DNA from 4 places in the Enterobacter mori genome. Region 1 is predicted to be linked to each of the others. Evidence: predicted binding sites of a transcription regulator. Region 1 holds the regulator's gene; each other region holds the start of a gene.

Region 1 (3,494 bases):
CCGTCAACTCCGGCGAAATTGTGGGTTTGCTTGGCCCTAACGGTGCAGGGAAAACCACCACCTTCTACATGGTGGTGGGCATTGTGCCGCGTGATGCCGGCAACATCATCATTGATGATAAAGACATTAGCCTGCTGCCGCTGCACGCGCGCGCGCGCCGTGGTATCGGCTACCTGCCGCAGGAAGCCTCAATCTTTCGTCGTTTGAGCGTCTACGATAACCTGATGGCCGTGCTGCAGATCCGTGACGACCTGACCAGCGAGCAGCGCACCGACCGCGCTAACGAGCTGATGGAAGAGTTTCATATCGAACATCTTCGCGACAGTCTCGGTCAGGCGTTGTCCGGGGGTGAGCGTCGTCGTGTCGAGATTGCACGTGCGCTGGCCGCCAACCCGAAATTCATCCTGCTGGATGAACCCTTCGCGGGCGTTGACCCGATCTCCGTTATTGATATCAAACGCATTATCGAACACCTGCGCGACAGCGGGCTTGGCGTGCTGATCACCGACCACAACGTCCGTGAAACGCTGGCCGTCTGTGAACGCGCCTACATAGTGAGCCAGGGCCATCTGATTGCCCACGGTACACCGCAGCAAATCCTCGAAGATGAGCATGTTAAGCGCGTGTACCTTGGGGAAGACTTCAGACTCTGATAGGGTAGAGGTAACGTAACGCCGAACCGGAGAAAAATGCTCTGAACATGAAGCAAGGTTTGCAATTAAGGCTCAGCCAACAACTGGCGATGACGCCGCAGCTACAGCAGGCGATACGTCTGTTGCAGCTGTCCACGTTAGAACTCCAGCAGGAGCTCCAGCAAGCGCTGGACAGCAATCCGTTGCTGGAGCAAACCGATCTTCATGACGAGGTAGAAACCCAGCAAACGCAGGACACTGAAGCGCTCGACACCGCTGATGCGCTCGAACAAAAAGAGATGCCGGACGAGCTGCCGCTGGATGCCAGCTGGGATGAAATCTACACCGCCGGAACCCCTTCCGGCACGCGTGCAGACTACCAGGACGACGAGCTACCGGTTTATCAGGGTGAAACCACCCAGTCGCTACAGGATTACCTGATGTGGCAGGTGGAGCTCACCCCCTTCTCCGATACCGACCGCGCGATTGCGACCTCGATTGTCGATGCCGTTGACGATACGGGTTATTTAACCGTAACCCTGGACGACATCCTGGAAAGTATCGGCGACGACGAGATCGAACTCGAAGAGATCGAAGCGGTTCTGAAGCGCATTCAGCGTTTCGACCCGGTCGGTGTGGCCGCGAAAGATCTCCGCGATTGCCTGCTGATCCAGCTGTCGCAGTTCGCCAAAGAGACGCCGTGGATTGAAGAAGCCCGCTTAATCATCAGCGATCATCTGGATCTGCTGGCGAATCACGATTTCCGCACCCTGATGCGCGTCACGCGTCTGAAAGAAGAGGTGCTGAAAGAGGCGGTGAATCTGATCCAGTCTCTCGATCCGCGTCCCGGCCAGTCGATCCAGACCAGCGAACCGGAATATGTCATTCCGGATGTGTTAGTCAGAAAACACAATGGTCGCTGGGTGGTCGAGCTGAACTCAGACAGCATTCCTCGCCTGCAAATCAACCAGCAGTATGCCTCCATGTGCACCAGCGCGCGCAATGACTCCGATAATCAATATATTCGTAGCAATTTGCAGGAAGCACGCTGGTTGATCAAAAGTCTGGAAAGTCGAAATGACACGCTGCTGCGCGTTAGCCGCTGTATTGTTGAACAACAGCAGGCCTTTTTTGAGCAGGGCGAAGAGTTTATGAAACCGATGGTACTGGCGGACATCGCCCAGGCCGTCGAGATGCATGAATCAACCATTTCTCGCGTGACCACGCAGAAGTATCTGCACAGTCCACGCGGTATTTTTGAGCTTAAGTATTTCTTCTCCAGTCATGTGAATACCGAAGGCGGAGGCGAAGCCTCGTCAACGGCCATTCGCGCGCTGGTGAAGAAGTTGATCGCCGCGGAGAACCCCGCGAAGCCACTGAGTGACAGTAAGTTAACCACCATGCTGTCCGACCAGGGTATTATGGTGGCACGTCGTACTGTTGCGAAGTATCGAGAGTCTTTATCCATTCCGCCGTCTAACCAGCGTAAACAACTGGTTTGACACAACCGATAAGGAAGACACTATGCAGCTCAACATCACAGGACACAACGTCGAGATTACTGAGGCCTTACGTGAGTTTCTGAACACAAAGTTCGCAAAGCTCGAACAGTATTTCGAAAGGATCAATCAGGTCTATATTGTGTTGAAAGTGGAGAAAGTGACTCATATCTCGGATGCAACCCTGCACGTTAACGGGGGTGAACTCCATGCCAGTGCGGAAGGGCAAGACATGTACGCGGCTATCGACGGCTTGATTGATAAGCTTGCGCGACAGCTCAATAAACATAAAGATAAACTGAAACAACACTAATTGTCCGGGCAGTTAACGGGTGCAGGACGGCCTGTTGTGCGACACAACAGGCCATTTGTACAGTTAGCGCTTAGGTGAAATTATGATGAACAACGATTCGGCTCTTCAACTGAGCAATGTCCTTAACCAGGAATGTACCCGCAGTGGCGTTCACTGCCAGAGCAAAAAACGTGCGCTGGAGATCATCAGTGAGCTGGCTGCAAAACAGCTGGGCCTGCCACCTCAGGTCGTGTTCGAAGCGATCCTGACCCGTGAAAAAATGGGCAGTACCGGCATTGGCAACGGCATCGCGATCCCGCATGGCAAACTCGAAGAAGACACCTTGCGTGCCGTCGGCGTGTTTGTGCAGCTTGAAACACCCATTGCCTTTGATGCTATCGATAACCAACCCGTCGATCTCCTCTTCGCGCTGCTGGTGCCAGCAGACCAGACAAAGACCCATCTGCATACGTTGTCGCTGGTCGCTAAACGCCTGGCCGATAAAACCATTTGCCGTCGACTGCGTTCAGCGCAAAGTGATGAGGAGCTCTTCCAGATTATCACTGAAGCAGAAGGCAATCAGGATGATGCGTAACCGGGAGATGGCCTTCACATCTGTTGTCCTGAGGAGAAACGGAACATGGTGCTGATGATCGTCAGCGGTCGCTCGGGGTCGGGGAAATCCGTCGCCCTGCGTGCGCTGGAAGATATGGGTTTTTACTGCGTAGATAACCTGCCGGTGGTGCTGTTGCCCGATCTGGCGCGGACGCTTGCGGACAGACAAATTTCTGCCGCCGTCAGTATCGATGTCCGTAACATGCCAGAATCACCTGAGGTCTTTGAGCAGGCCATGAGCAATCTGCCTGAGTGCTTCTCGCCTCAGCTGTTGTTCCTTGATGCCGATCGTAACACCCTGATCCGTCGCTACAGCGATACCCGTCGTTTGCACCCGCTTTCCAGTAAAAACCTTTCGCTGGAAAGTGCCATCGACGAAGAGAGCGATCTGCTGGAGCCGCTGCGCTCCCGGGCCGACCTGATTGTTGACACCTCTGAAATGTCCGTGCACGAACT
Region 2 (3,494 bases), 500 kb from region 1:
AAACGCTGTAGTACAGTTCGAACTCAACCGGATGCGGAGTCATACGCACGCGGTCATTCTCTTCAGTACGCAGCGCGATGTAAGCGTCGATAGCTTCATCAGTGAATACGCCACCCGCGGTCAGGAACTCACGGTCTGCATCCAGCGCCTGCAGGGCTTCTTCCAGAGAACCTGCAACCTGTGGGATCTCTTTCGCTTCTTCTGGCGGCAGGTCGTACAGGTTTTTGTCCATCGCTTCGCCCGGGTGGATCTTGTTCTTAATACCGTCCAGACCGGCCATCAGCAGTGCTGCGAAGCACAGGTATGGGTTAGCCGCCGGGTCCGGGAAGCGCACTTCGATACGACGCGCTTTCGGAGATGCAACAACCGGGATACGGATAGAAGCAGAACGGTTACGGGCAGAGTACGCCAGCATGACTGGTGCTTCGTAGCCTGGGACCAAACGCTTGTAGGAGTTGGTGGTTGGGTTCGCCAGGGCGTTGATCGCTTTAGCGTGTTTGATAACACCACCGATGTAGTGCAGCGCCTGCTCGGACAGACCCGCGTATTTGTCGCCAGAGAACAGGTTGGTGCCGTTCTTGGACAGGGACATGTGGCAGTGCATACCGGAACCGTTGTCGCCGAACATGGGTTTTGGCATGAAGGTCGCGGTTTTACCGAAACGGTGCGCAACGTTGTGCACAACGTATTTGTAGATCTGAATCTCATCCGCTTTTTTGGTCATGGTGTTGAAGCGGGTAGCGATTTCGTTCTGGCCAGCCGTTGCCACTTCGTGGTGGTGCGCTTCAACAACCAGGCCCATCTCTTCCATGATCAGACACATGGTAGAACGGATGTCCTGTGAAGAATCGACCGGAGGAACCGGGAAATAACCGCCTTTCACGCCCGGACGGTGACCTTTGTTACCACCTTCGTATTTGGTGGAAGAGTTCCATGCGCCTTCGATGTCATCGATAGCCACGTGGGAACCTGAAATTGACGCGCCGAAACGGATGTCGTCAAACAGGAAGAACTCTGGTTCTGGCCCGAACAGAACGGTGTCCGCGATGCCGGTAGAACGCAGGTACTCTTCAGCGCGTTTCGCGATGGAGCGTGGGTCACGATCGTAGCCCTGCAGCGTGCCTGGCTCAAGGATATCGCAACGGATGATAAGGGTTGGCTCTTCGAAGAACGGGTCAATGAGCGCAGTGGTCGCGTCCGGCATCAGAACCATGTCGGATTCGTTAATGCCTTTCCAGCCACCAATGGAGGAGCCGTCAAACATTTTGCCTTCTTCAAAGAATTCGGCGTTCACCTGATGAGCAGGGATTGTGACGTGCTGTTCTTTACCTTTGGTATCGGTGAAGCGCAGATCAACAAACTTCACTTCATGTTCGTTCAGCATCGTCAAAACGTGTTCAGCGGACATACTTAACTCTCCAGATTGGTCATTGTCGTCGTGGTAACGAGGTCTTCAACTTCTATCAAGGTGGCTGTGATGCCATCTTTTTGCCGTATTTTTATAAAGCGAAATCTGTGCCAACTTTTAAAACACCCCAAAAAGGCGTTATCATGCGCACCATAGTGCAAAAGGGCTGCACCACAATGGATTTGTTGCACCAGTATAGTGCTTCAATGTGAACATTGAGCACCATATTGGTGCAATTTACGTTAAAGTGCCCTTTTACCGCTCCGTGAAAGCGATCACAAAGCATCTCTGCAATACTTGTTTGCGGGGGATGTTTGTGATCCTGTTTTGTAGTGCGATTAATCCGTGTACAATAACGCGCTATTTCTAAATGCCTGAGGCAAAGTTGTGATCGAAAAATTGCGTAACATCGCCATCATCGCGCACGTCGACCATGGTAAAACTACCCTGGTTGATAAGCTGCTGCAGCAGTCCGGTACATTTGATGCTCGTGCCGAAACTCAAGAACGCGTGATGGACTCCAACGATTTGGAGAAAGAGCGTGGGATTACCATCCTCGCCAAAAACACCGCTATCAAATGGAATGACTACCGTATCAACATCGTTGATACCCCAGGGCACGCCGACTTCGGTGGTGAAGTTGAACGTGTAATGTCCATGGTAGACTCCGTTCTGCTGGTCGTTGACGCAATGGATGGCCCAATGCCCCAGACGCGCTTCGTGACCAAAAAAGCGTTTGCTCATGGTCTGAAGCCAATTGTTGTTATCAACAAAGTTGACCGTCCTGGCGCGCGTCCTGACTGGGTTGTTGATCAGGTCTTCGACCTGTTCGTTAACCTCGACGCGACCGACGAGCAGCTGGACTTCCCTATCGTTTACGCGTCTGCGCTGAACGGTATTGCAGGTCTGGACCACGAAGACATGGCTGAAGACATGACCCCGCTGTACCAGGCGATTGTTGACCGTGTTCCTGCACCAAACGTTGATCTCGACGGCACCCTGCAGATGCAGATCTCTCAGCTCGACTACAACAACTACGTTGGTGTAATCGGCATTGGTCGTATCAAGCGCGGTAAAGTTAAGCCTAACCAGCAGGTGACTATCATCGATAGCGAAGGCAAAACCCGTAACGGTAAAGTCGGTAAAGTACTGACTCACCTGGGCCTTGAGCGTATCGATAGTGACATTGCTGAAGCTGGCGATATCATCGCCATCACCGGTCTGGGTGAACTGAACATCTCCGACACCATCTGCGATCCGCAGAACGTCGAAGCGCTGCCAGCCCTGTCCGTTGATGAACCAACCGTATCCATGTTCTTCAACGTCAACACCTCTCCGTTCTGTGGTAAAGAAGGTAAGTTCGTTACCTCTCGTCAGATCCTTGACCGCCTGAACAAAGAGCTGGTGCACAACGTTGCGCTGCGCGTTGAAGAAACGCCGGATGCAGACGCATTCCGCGTTTCCGGTCGTGGTGAGCTGCACCTGTCAGTTCTGATCGAAAACATGCGTCGTGAAGGTTTCGAAATGGCGGTTTCCCGTCCGAAAGTTATCTTCCGCGAAATCGATGGCCGTAAACAAGAGCCGTTCGAGAACGTAACGCTGGACGTTGAAGAGCAGCATCAGGGTTCTGTGATGCAGGCTCTGGGTGAGCGTAAAGGCGACCTGAAAAACATGAATCCAGATGGCAAAGGCCGCGTACGTCTCGACTACGTGATCCCAAGCCGTGGCCTGATCGGCTTCCGTTCAGAGTTCATGACCATGACTTCTGGTACCGGTCTGCTGTACTCCACCTTCAGCCACTACGACGATGTTCGTCCGGGCGAAGTCGGCCAGCGTAACAACGGCGTGCTGATCTCCAACGGTCAGGGTAAAGCGGTTGCGTTCGCACTGTTCAGCCTTCAGGACCGCGGTAAGCTGTTCCTGGGTCACGGTGCAGAAGTTTACGAAGGCCAGATCATCGGTATTCACAGCCGTTCTAACGACCTGACTGTAAACTGCCTGACCGGTAAGAAACTGACCAACATGCGTGCGTCCGGTACTGACGAAGCAACGGTTCTGGTTCCACCGATCAAGATGACCCTGGAGC
Region 3 (3,494 bases), 1.6 Mb from region 1:
AGCGCCGCGCTGATCGGTGCGATGCTGGTCGCCATGTTCAGCCTCGACTGGCGTATGGCGCTGGTGGCGATCACTATCTTCCCGGCGGTGCTGATCGTGATGGTGATCTACCAGCGCTACAGCACGCCGATTGTTCGTCGGGTGCGCGCTTATCTGGCCGATATCAACGATGGCTTCAACGAAGTGATCAACGGCATGAGCGTCATCCAGCAGTTCCGCCAGCAGGCGCGTTTTGGCGAGAGAATGGGCGAAGCCAGCCGTTCGCACTATATGGCGCGTATGCAAACATTACGTCTGGACGGCTTCCTGCTGCGTCCATTGCTTAGCCTGTTCTCGGCGCTGGTCCTCTGTGGCCTGCTGATGCTGTTTGGGCTGACAACGCGTGGAACCATTGAGGTTGGGGTGCTATACGCCTTCATCAGCTATCTGGGACGCCTTAACGAACCCCTGATTGAGCTCACTACCCAGCAATCGATGCTGCAACAGGCGGTGGTCGCCGGTGAACGCGTGTTCGAGCTGATGGACAGACCGCGTCAGACCTATGGCGATGATGAGCGTCCTCTGCAAAGCGGTTCGATTGCCTTTGATAAGGTCTCGTTTGCCTACCGCGATGACCAGCTTGTCTTACAGGACATCAACCTTGAGGTACCGTCGCGCGGCTTCGTGGCGCTGGTGGGGCATACCGGCAGCGGCAAGAGTACGCTCGCCAGTCTGTTAATGGGCTACTATCCGTTAACGCAAGGTGAGATCCGCCTCGATGGACGCCCGCTTGCCTCACTTAGCCACAATGTGCTGCGTAAGGGCGTCGCCATGGTGCAACAGGACCCGGTCGTACTGGCCGATACCTTCTACGCTAACGTCACGCTGGGTCGGCCTTTTACCGAGGAACAGGTCTGGAAGGTGCTGGAGAAAGTGCAGCTGGCCGATCTGGCGCGTGGGTTCAGTGAGGGTATCAATACTAAACTAGGCGAGCAGGGGAATAACCTCTCCGTAGGGCAGAAACAGCTGCTGGCGCTGGCGCGCGTGCTGATTGAAACGCCGCAGGTGCTGATTCTCGATGAGGCAACGGCCAGCATTGACTCCGGTACCGAGCAGGCCATCCAGCAGGCGCTGGCCGCTGTTCGGGATCACACCACGCTGGTGGTCATCGCGCATCGCCTTTCAACCATTGTCGATGCCGATACCATCCTGGTGCTGCATCGTGGACAGGCCGTTGAACGAGGTACGCACAGACAACTGCTGGAAGAGAAAGGACGCTACTGGCAGATGTACCAGCTGCAGCTGGCGGGGGAAGAGCTGGCTGCCAGCGCGCGCGAAGAAGAGTCGCTGAGCGCCTGATGCACCAAAAACAGGCAAGCTGCTAACAGTCATTCCTGTTGGTGCAAAACTGAAACGCACTGTGCACTGCCATGGTGCGTTTTTTTTCTCCCGTTCGGTATTGAACCCCATTCCTGGCTCATCGCCACCCGTTTTCTCGCTGTTTTCAATTCTGGCACACCCCTTGCAATGTCCCTTACGTGTTAGCTGCGGCCATTACCGAATTCTGACTGGAGGGGATTTATGAAGCTGGTTACGGTTGTAATCAAACCATTCAAACTCGAAGACGTACGTGAAGCGTTGTCTTCAATGGGTATTCAGGGACTGACTGTCACCGAAGTGAAAGGCTTTGGTCGTCAGAAGGGTCATGCCGAGCTTTATCGCGGTGCGGAATACAGCGTGAATTTCCTGCCAAAAGTAAAAATCGATGTCGCGATTGCGGACGACCAGCTTGATGAGGTCATTGATGTCATCAGCAAAGCGGCCTACACCGGCAAAATTGGCGACGGCAAAATTTTCGTTGCCGAACTGCAGCGCGTCATTCGCATTCGTACCGGCGAATCTGACGAAGCGGCTCTGTAAGTAACTCCTGGCACACAGTGATAGGGATCGAGAAAATGAAGATAGCAACACTCAAAATGGGTCTGGGGTCGCTGGCACTGCTGCCGGGCCTGGCACTGGCTGCGCCTGCTGTGGCAGACAAAGCCGATAACGCATTTATGATGATTAGCACCGCGCTGGTGTTGTTCATGACTATTCCGGGCATTGCACTGTTCTATGGCGGCCTGATCCGCGGCAAGAACGTGCTCTCCATGCTGACGCAGGTTGCGGTAACGTTCGCCCTGGTCTGCGTGCTGTGGGTAGTTTACGGCTACTCGCTGGCGTTCGGCACGGGCAATGCGTTCTTTGGTAACTTCGACTGGGTGATGCTGAAAAATATCGAGCTGACTGCGCTGATGGGCAGCTTCTATCAGTACATCCACGTTGCTTTCCAGGGATCGTTTGCCTGCATCACCGTCGGGCTGATTGTGGGTGCGCTCGCTGAGCGTATTCGTTTCTCTGCTGTCCTGATCTTCGTGGTGGTCTGGCTGACGCTCTCCTATGTGCCTATCGCGCATATGGTATGGGGCGGTGGTCTGCTGGCGAGCCATGGTGCGCTGGACTTTGCGGGCGGTACCGTTGTACACATCAACGCCGCCGTCGCGGGCCTGGTGGGTGCCTACCTGATTGGCAAACGTGTGGGCTTCGGGAAAGAAGCGTTCAAGCCGCATAACCTGCCGATGGTGTTTACCGGTACGGCTATCCTCTACTTTGGCTGGTTTGGCTTCAACGCAGGCTCTGCAAGTGCCGCTAACGAAATCGCCGCGCTGGCCTTCGTGAACACCGTTGTCGCAACGGCGGGTGCAATCCTCTCCTGGGTGTTTGGCGAGTGGGCCGTTCGCGGTAAACCGTCTCTGCTGGGTGCCTGTTCGGGTGCTATTGCCGGTCTGGTCGGTATCACGCCAGCCTGTGGTTACGTGGGTGTAGGTGGTGCGCTGCTGGTGGGTTTGGTTGCAGGCCTTGCGGGTCTGTGGGGCGTTACCGCTCTGAAACGTGTTCTGCGCGTTGACGACCCTTGCGATGTGTTTGGTGTCCACGGCGTCTGCGGCATCGTCGGCTGTATCATGACCGGGATCTTTGCCGCAAAATCACTGGGCGGCGTGGGTTATGCAGAAGGCGTCACCATGGTTCACCAGGTGCTGGTACAGTTGGAAAGTATTGCTATCACCGTGGTGTGGTCTGCTGTCATGGCCTTTATTGGCTATAAGCTGGCGGACATGACTGTCGGCCTGCGCGTACCGGAAGAGCAGGAACGCGAAGGTCTGGACGTCAACAGCCACGGCGAGAATGCGTATAATGCTTGAGTAGCGTACATTGCCCGGTGGCGCTGCGCTTACCGGGCCTACGACTGCGCTTGTGTAGGCCGGGTCAGGCGGAGCCGCCACCCGGCTTTTTTACCTCAACCGCGATTACGCATAACCCCTTCCTGCACCGTTGACGCCACCAGCACCCCATCCTGGGTATAAAACTCCCCGCGAACAAACCCGCGAGCGCTGGATGCTGAGGTGCTTTCCACGCTATAGAGCAGCCACTCATTCATGTTGAATGGACGGTGGAACCACATCGAGTGGTCGATG
Region 4 (3,494 bases), 1.4 Mb from region 1:
AATGACAGCAGGGCCAGCCCGATGGCGCAGAGATAGGCCGAGATCATATACACTTCGCCATGGGCGAAGTTGATCATGCCAATGATGCCGTACACCATGGTGTAGCCGATGGCGATTAAGCCGTAGACGGAGCCCAGCGTTAATCCGTTGATTAACTGTTGCAGGAAGAATGTACTCATCATCGCGCGCTCTTTTTATAGGCCGCACGACGCGTGCAGCCCGATGTGTATTCCGCGTCGGCAGGCGAACCTGCCGACGTTGAGCGTGACTCCGTCCCGTTACTGCACTTCCTTATATTTTCCCTTGTCGTCCCACTGATAAACCACGTAGTCAGACACTTTTAAATCGCCTTTACTGTCCCAGGCTTTTTTGCCCATCACCGTGTCGACGGCGTTAGCTTTCAGCCACTCGCTGGCTTTGGCGGAGTCTTTGCCTCCGGTGGCCTTGAAGGCAGCGGCAATGGCCTGGATGGAGGCATAGGAGTAAAGGGTGTAGCCTTCTGGTTCGAATTTACCGGCGCGGAATTTCTCAATCACCGCTTTACCGTCCGGGATCAGGCGAGGATCTTTACCAAATGTCATATAGATACCGTTGGTGTACTGCGGGCCACCCGCGGCGGTGACCATTTCTTCATTGACGATACAGTCCCCTGAGAAGAATTTGGCCTGTACACCCTGTTCGCGCATCTGGCGCACCAGCGGTCCCGCTTCAGGGTGGCAGCCCCCGAAGAACACCACGTCCGGTTTTTGCGCGCCAATTTTCGTTACCAGCGCGTTAAAGTCTTTTTCCCCACGCGATAAGCCTTCATACATCACATCCTTCACGCCGCGTTTGGCAAGCGCCGCTTTGGTGGCGTCCGCTAACCCCTGACCGTAGGTGTCTTTATCGTGAATGATCACCACGCGTTTGGCCTTCAGCTTGTCGATGATGAAGTCGCTGGCGACTTGCCCCTGCTGATCGTCCCGGCCGCACATGCGGAACATATCGCTCATGCCGCGCTCGGTAATGAGTGGGTTAGTCGAACCGGGGGTGATGGCAATAATGCCCGCATCGCTATACACCTCTGAGGCGGGCATGGTGGAAGAGGAGCAGAAATGGCCGACAACCGCATTGACTTTATCCTGGTCGACTAAACGGTTAGCGACGGCAACAGCCTGTTTAGGCTCGCAGGCATCATCTCCCTGAACCAGCTTAATTTTCTCACCGTTGATCCCTCCCGCGGCGTTAATGTCTTCTGCGGCCTGCGTTGCGCCATGCCAGTACTGATCGCCATAGGTGGCATTTGGACCTGTAAACGGCCCGGCCACGCCAATCACAATATCGGCCTGGGCGGAAAATGCCGTCACCAGACAACCGGCTAACACAAGAGAAAGAGGACTTCTGATAAATTTCAGCGACATTATTGTGTTCCTTAGCAAAGAGGTTTTTGCACCACGGCGTCAACCCAAACGCCCTACGGCGCAGCCAATCTATAAATAAGATCGAGAACAACATGCACTAAACGAACAAAATCCAGGCCACATCCTGCTTAATACGGCGAGGTTTCCATGCGCAGTTTGCGCGCAGAACATTAAGCAAAATCGTTGCCAGAATGGTTAACCCATTGACCGGGTTGCGACATAGTTGAGTATAGAGCGCCGATTTACGCTGCCTTGCGGGACGCACTGAAATTACAGCGGAGATCACATCTCGTTAACAACAAAGCCCATAAGTTGTGCAAGGGTCACGATTTGCACGTTTTTGCAGCAATAAAGACCGCAACTTCAACCAGGAAAGGCGTACGATATGTGTTAGGATCTTTTCCTTTTTTATCAGGAGTGTCAGCAATGACTGAAGGCCCATTAAATGAAAGCGAAATGGAGTGGCTGGAAGAGACGTTAATGTCTTACGGTCATGACGATGCGTCCGTGATTGACGTGTCCGAACTGGACGGCATGCTTACCGCAGTGCTTTCCGGCCCAAGGGTGGTTGAACCCGATGCCTGGCTGGTAGCGGTCTGGGGCGGCGAGAAGTACATTCCGCGCTGGAAAAACGATCGTGAAATGAACCGTTTTATCGATCTCTGCTTTAAGCATATGAACGACATTGCTGAGCGCCTGAGCGAGTATCCGGATCAGTTCGAGCCCATGTTTGGTTTTAACGACGTTGATGGGCAGAGCTACACCGTGGTTGAGGAGTGGTGCTATGGCTACATGCGCGGCGTGGCGCTGACCGACTGGTCATCCCTGCCAGACGAACTGAAAGCCGATCTGGATGTGATTGCCCTGCACGGGACGGAAGAGGGCAGCGAAAAGCTGGATGAACTGACCGAAGAGGAGTATACCGCCAGCATCGAGAGCATCCAGCCCGCGGCGCTGCGTTTATACAACTACTGGGTTGCCAACCCGCAGCAGCAGGAAACACAAAAGCCGATTATTAACGGCACGAAGGTCGGGCGTAACGATCCTTGTCCGTGCGGCAGCGGGAAGAAGTTCAAGAGCTGTTGTTTGCATTAATAAAGAAAAGAAAGGGGCACATCGTAGCCCCTTTTTTATTACCCCACTTCCGGCAGCATTCCCGCTGCGATGAGGAATTGCACCAGAATAATCACCACGCCACAGGTAAACACGATGCACAGCAGCGGTTTACCCCCCGCCACGCGATAACCTTGCTGAGGATGCTGCTGACGGCTCTTCCATGCCAGCAGGGAAGGCAACAGCAGCGCGAGGACGGATAACGCCACACCCGCATAGCCCAGCGCCATCACAAAGCCACGCGGGTAAAACAGCGCAAAGGCCAGTGGCGGCAGAAAGGTAATTGCACCCGTTTGCAAGCGTCCGGCAACGGTATTGCGGCGCTGAAACAGATCGGCCAGATAATCAAACAGGCCGAGTGCCACGCCCAAAAACGACGTCGCCAGCGCCAGGTCAGCGAACAAATGTACCGCCAGTTCGACGTGTGGAGAGGTCACCACCTCACGCAGCGCCATCAGGAAACCATTCAGGCCGGAATGCGCAGCCATTAAGCCGATAAAGGTTGAGGAGTCGATGCTGCCCAGCGTGACCAGTTGCCAGAAAATGTAGGCGACAAGCGGAATCGCACTGCCGATGATAAAGATGCGGCGCAGCTTGCGGGTATCGCCATTCATATAGCTGACGATACTCGGCACGCTGCCGTGAAAACCGAACGAAGTGAAAATCACCGGGATCGCGGAAAGCGCCAGCCCTTTTTCCAGCGGCAGCGTCAGCAGGTTAATCTTGTGAACGTGTGGCGCGAGCAGAACCAGCATCACAACCAGGAAAATAATTTTGGCGCTGAACAGAAAGCGGTTAAAGAGATCGACCAGCGATGTGCCGATACACACCACGCCGCCGCCGATGAGCGCAAAAAAGACAGCGCCTGTGCCGGGCGTAATGTGTGTGCCAAACCCGTCATTGACGCTGGACGCGATCAGTTCTCCGGCTCCGCTAATGTAGGCAGCCGTCAGGGCGTACATCAGGAACATCATGCTAAAG

Evidence for each region. Region 1 encodes sigma-54, which starts transcription at its own class of promoters, with help from an activator protein. Its sites were predicted from a motif close to GTTGGCACANNTTTCGCTNT; they were not measured.
Region 2: the regulator sigma-54 is predicted to act here: its motif matches at 1,504-1,523, upstream of glnA (glutamate--ammonia ligase).
Region 3: the regulator sigma-54 is predicted to act here: its motif matches at 1,489-1,508, upstream of glnK (P-II family nitrogen regulator).
Region 4: the regulator sigma-54 is predicted to act here: its motif matches at 1,572-1,591, upstream of N2K86_RS13320 (branched-chain amino acid ABC transporter substrate-binding protein).

The regions. Positions count from the first base shown of each region.
Region 1 is NZ_CP104285.1:4,204,897-4,208,390, forward strand. Features, by position in the region: gene lptB (LPS export ABC transporter ATP-binding protein) at 1-653, shown strand, start outside; gene rpoN (RNA polymerase factor sigma-54) at 701-2,134, shown strand; gene hpf (ribosome hibernation promoting factor) at 2,157-2,444, shown strand; gene ptsN (PTS IIA-like nitrogen regulatory protein PtsN) at 2,527-3,018, shown strand; gene rapZ (RNase adapter RapZ) at 3,064-3,494, shown strand, end outside.
Region 2 is NZ_CP104285.1:4,702,425-4,705,918, reverse strand. Features, by position in the region: gene glnA (glutamate--ammonia ligase) at 1-1,408, opposite strand, end outside; gene typA (ribosome-dependent GTPase TypA) at 1,796-3,494, shown strand, end outside.
Region 3 is NZ_CP104285.1:1,037,086-1,040,579, forward strand. Features, by position in the region: gene N2K86_RS04890 (SmdB family multidrug efflux ABC transporter permease/ATP-binding protein) at 1-1,338, shown strand, start outside; gene glnK (P-II family nitrogen regulator) at 1,561-1,899, shown strand; gene amtB (ammonium transporter AmtB) at 1,935-3,221, shown strand; gene tesB (acyl-CoA thioesterase II) at 3,317-3,494, opposite strand, start outside.
Region 4 is NZ_CP104285.1:2,820,422-2,823,915, reverse strand. Features, by position in the region: gene N2K86_RS13325 (ABC transporter permease subunit) at 1-179, opposite strand, end outside; gene N2K86_RS13320 (branched-chain amino acid ABC transporter substrate-binding protein) at 279-1,400, opposite strand; gene N2K86_RS13315 (YecA/YgfB family protein) at 1,827-2,495, shown strand; gene tyrP (tyrosine transporter TyrP) at 2,534-3,494, opposite strand, start outside.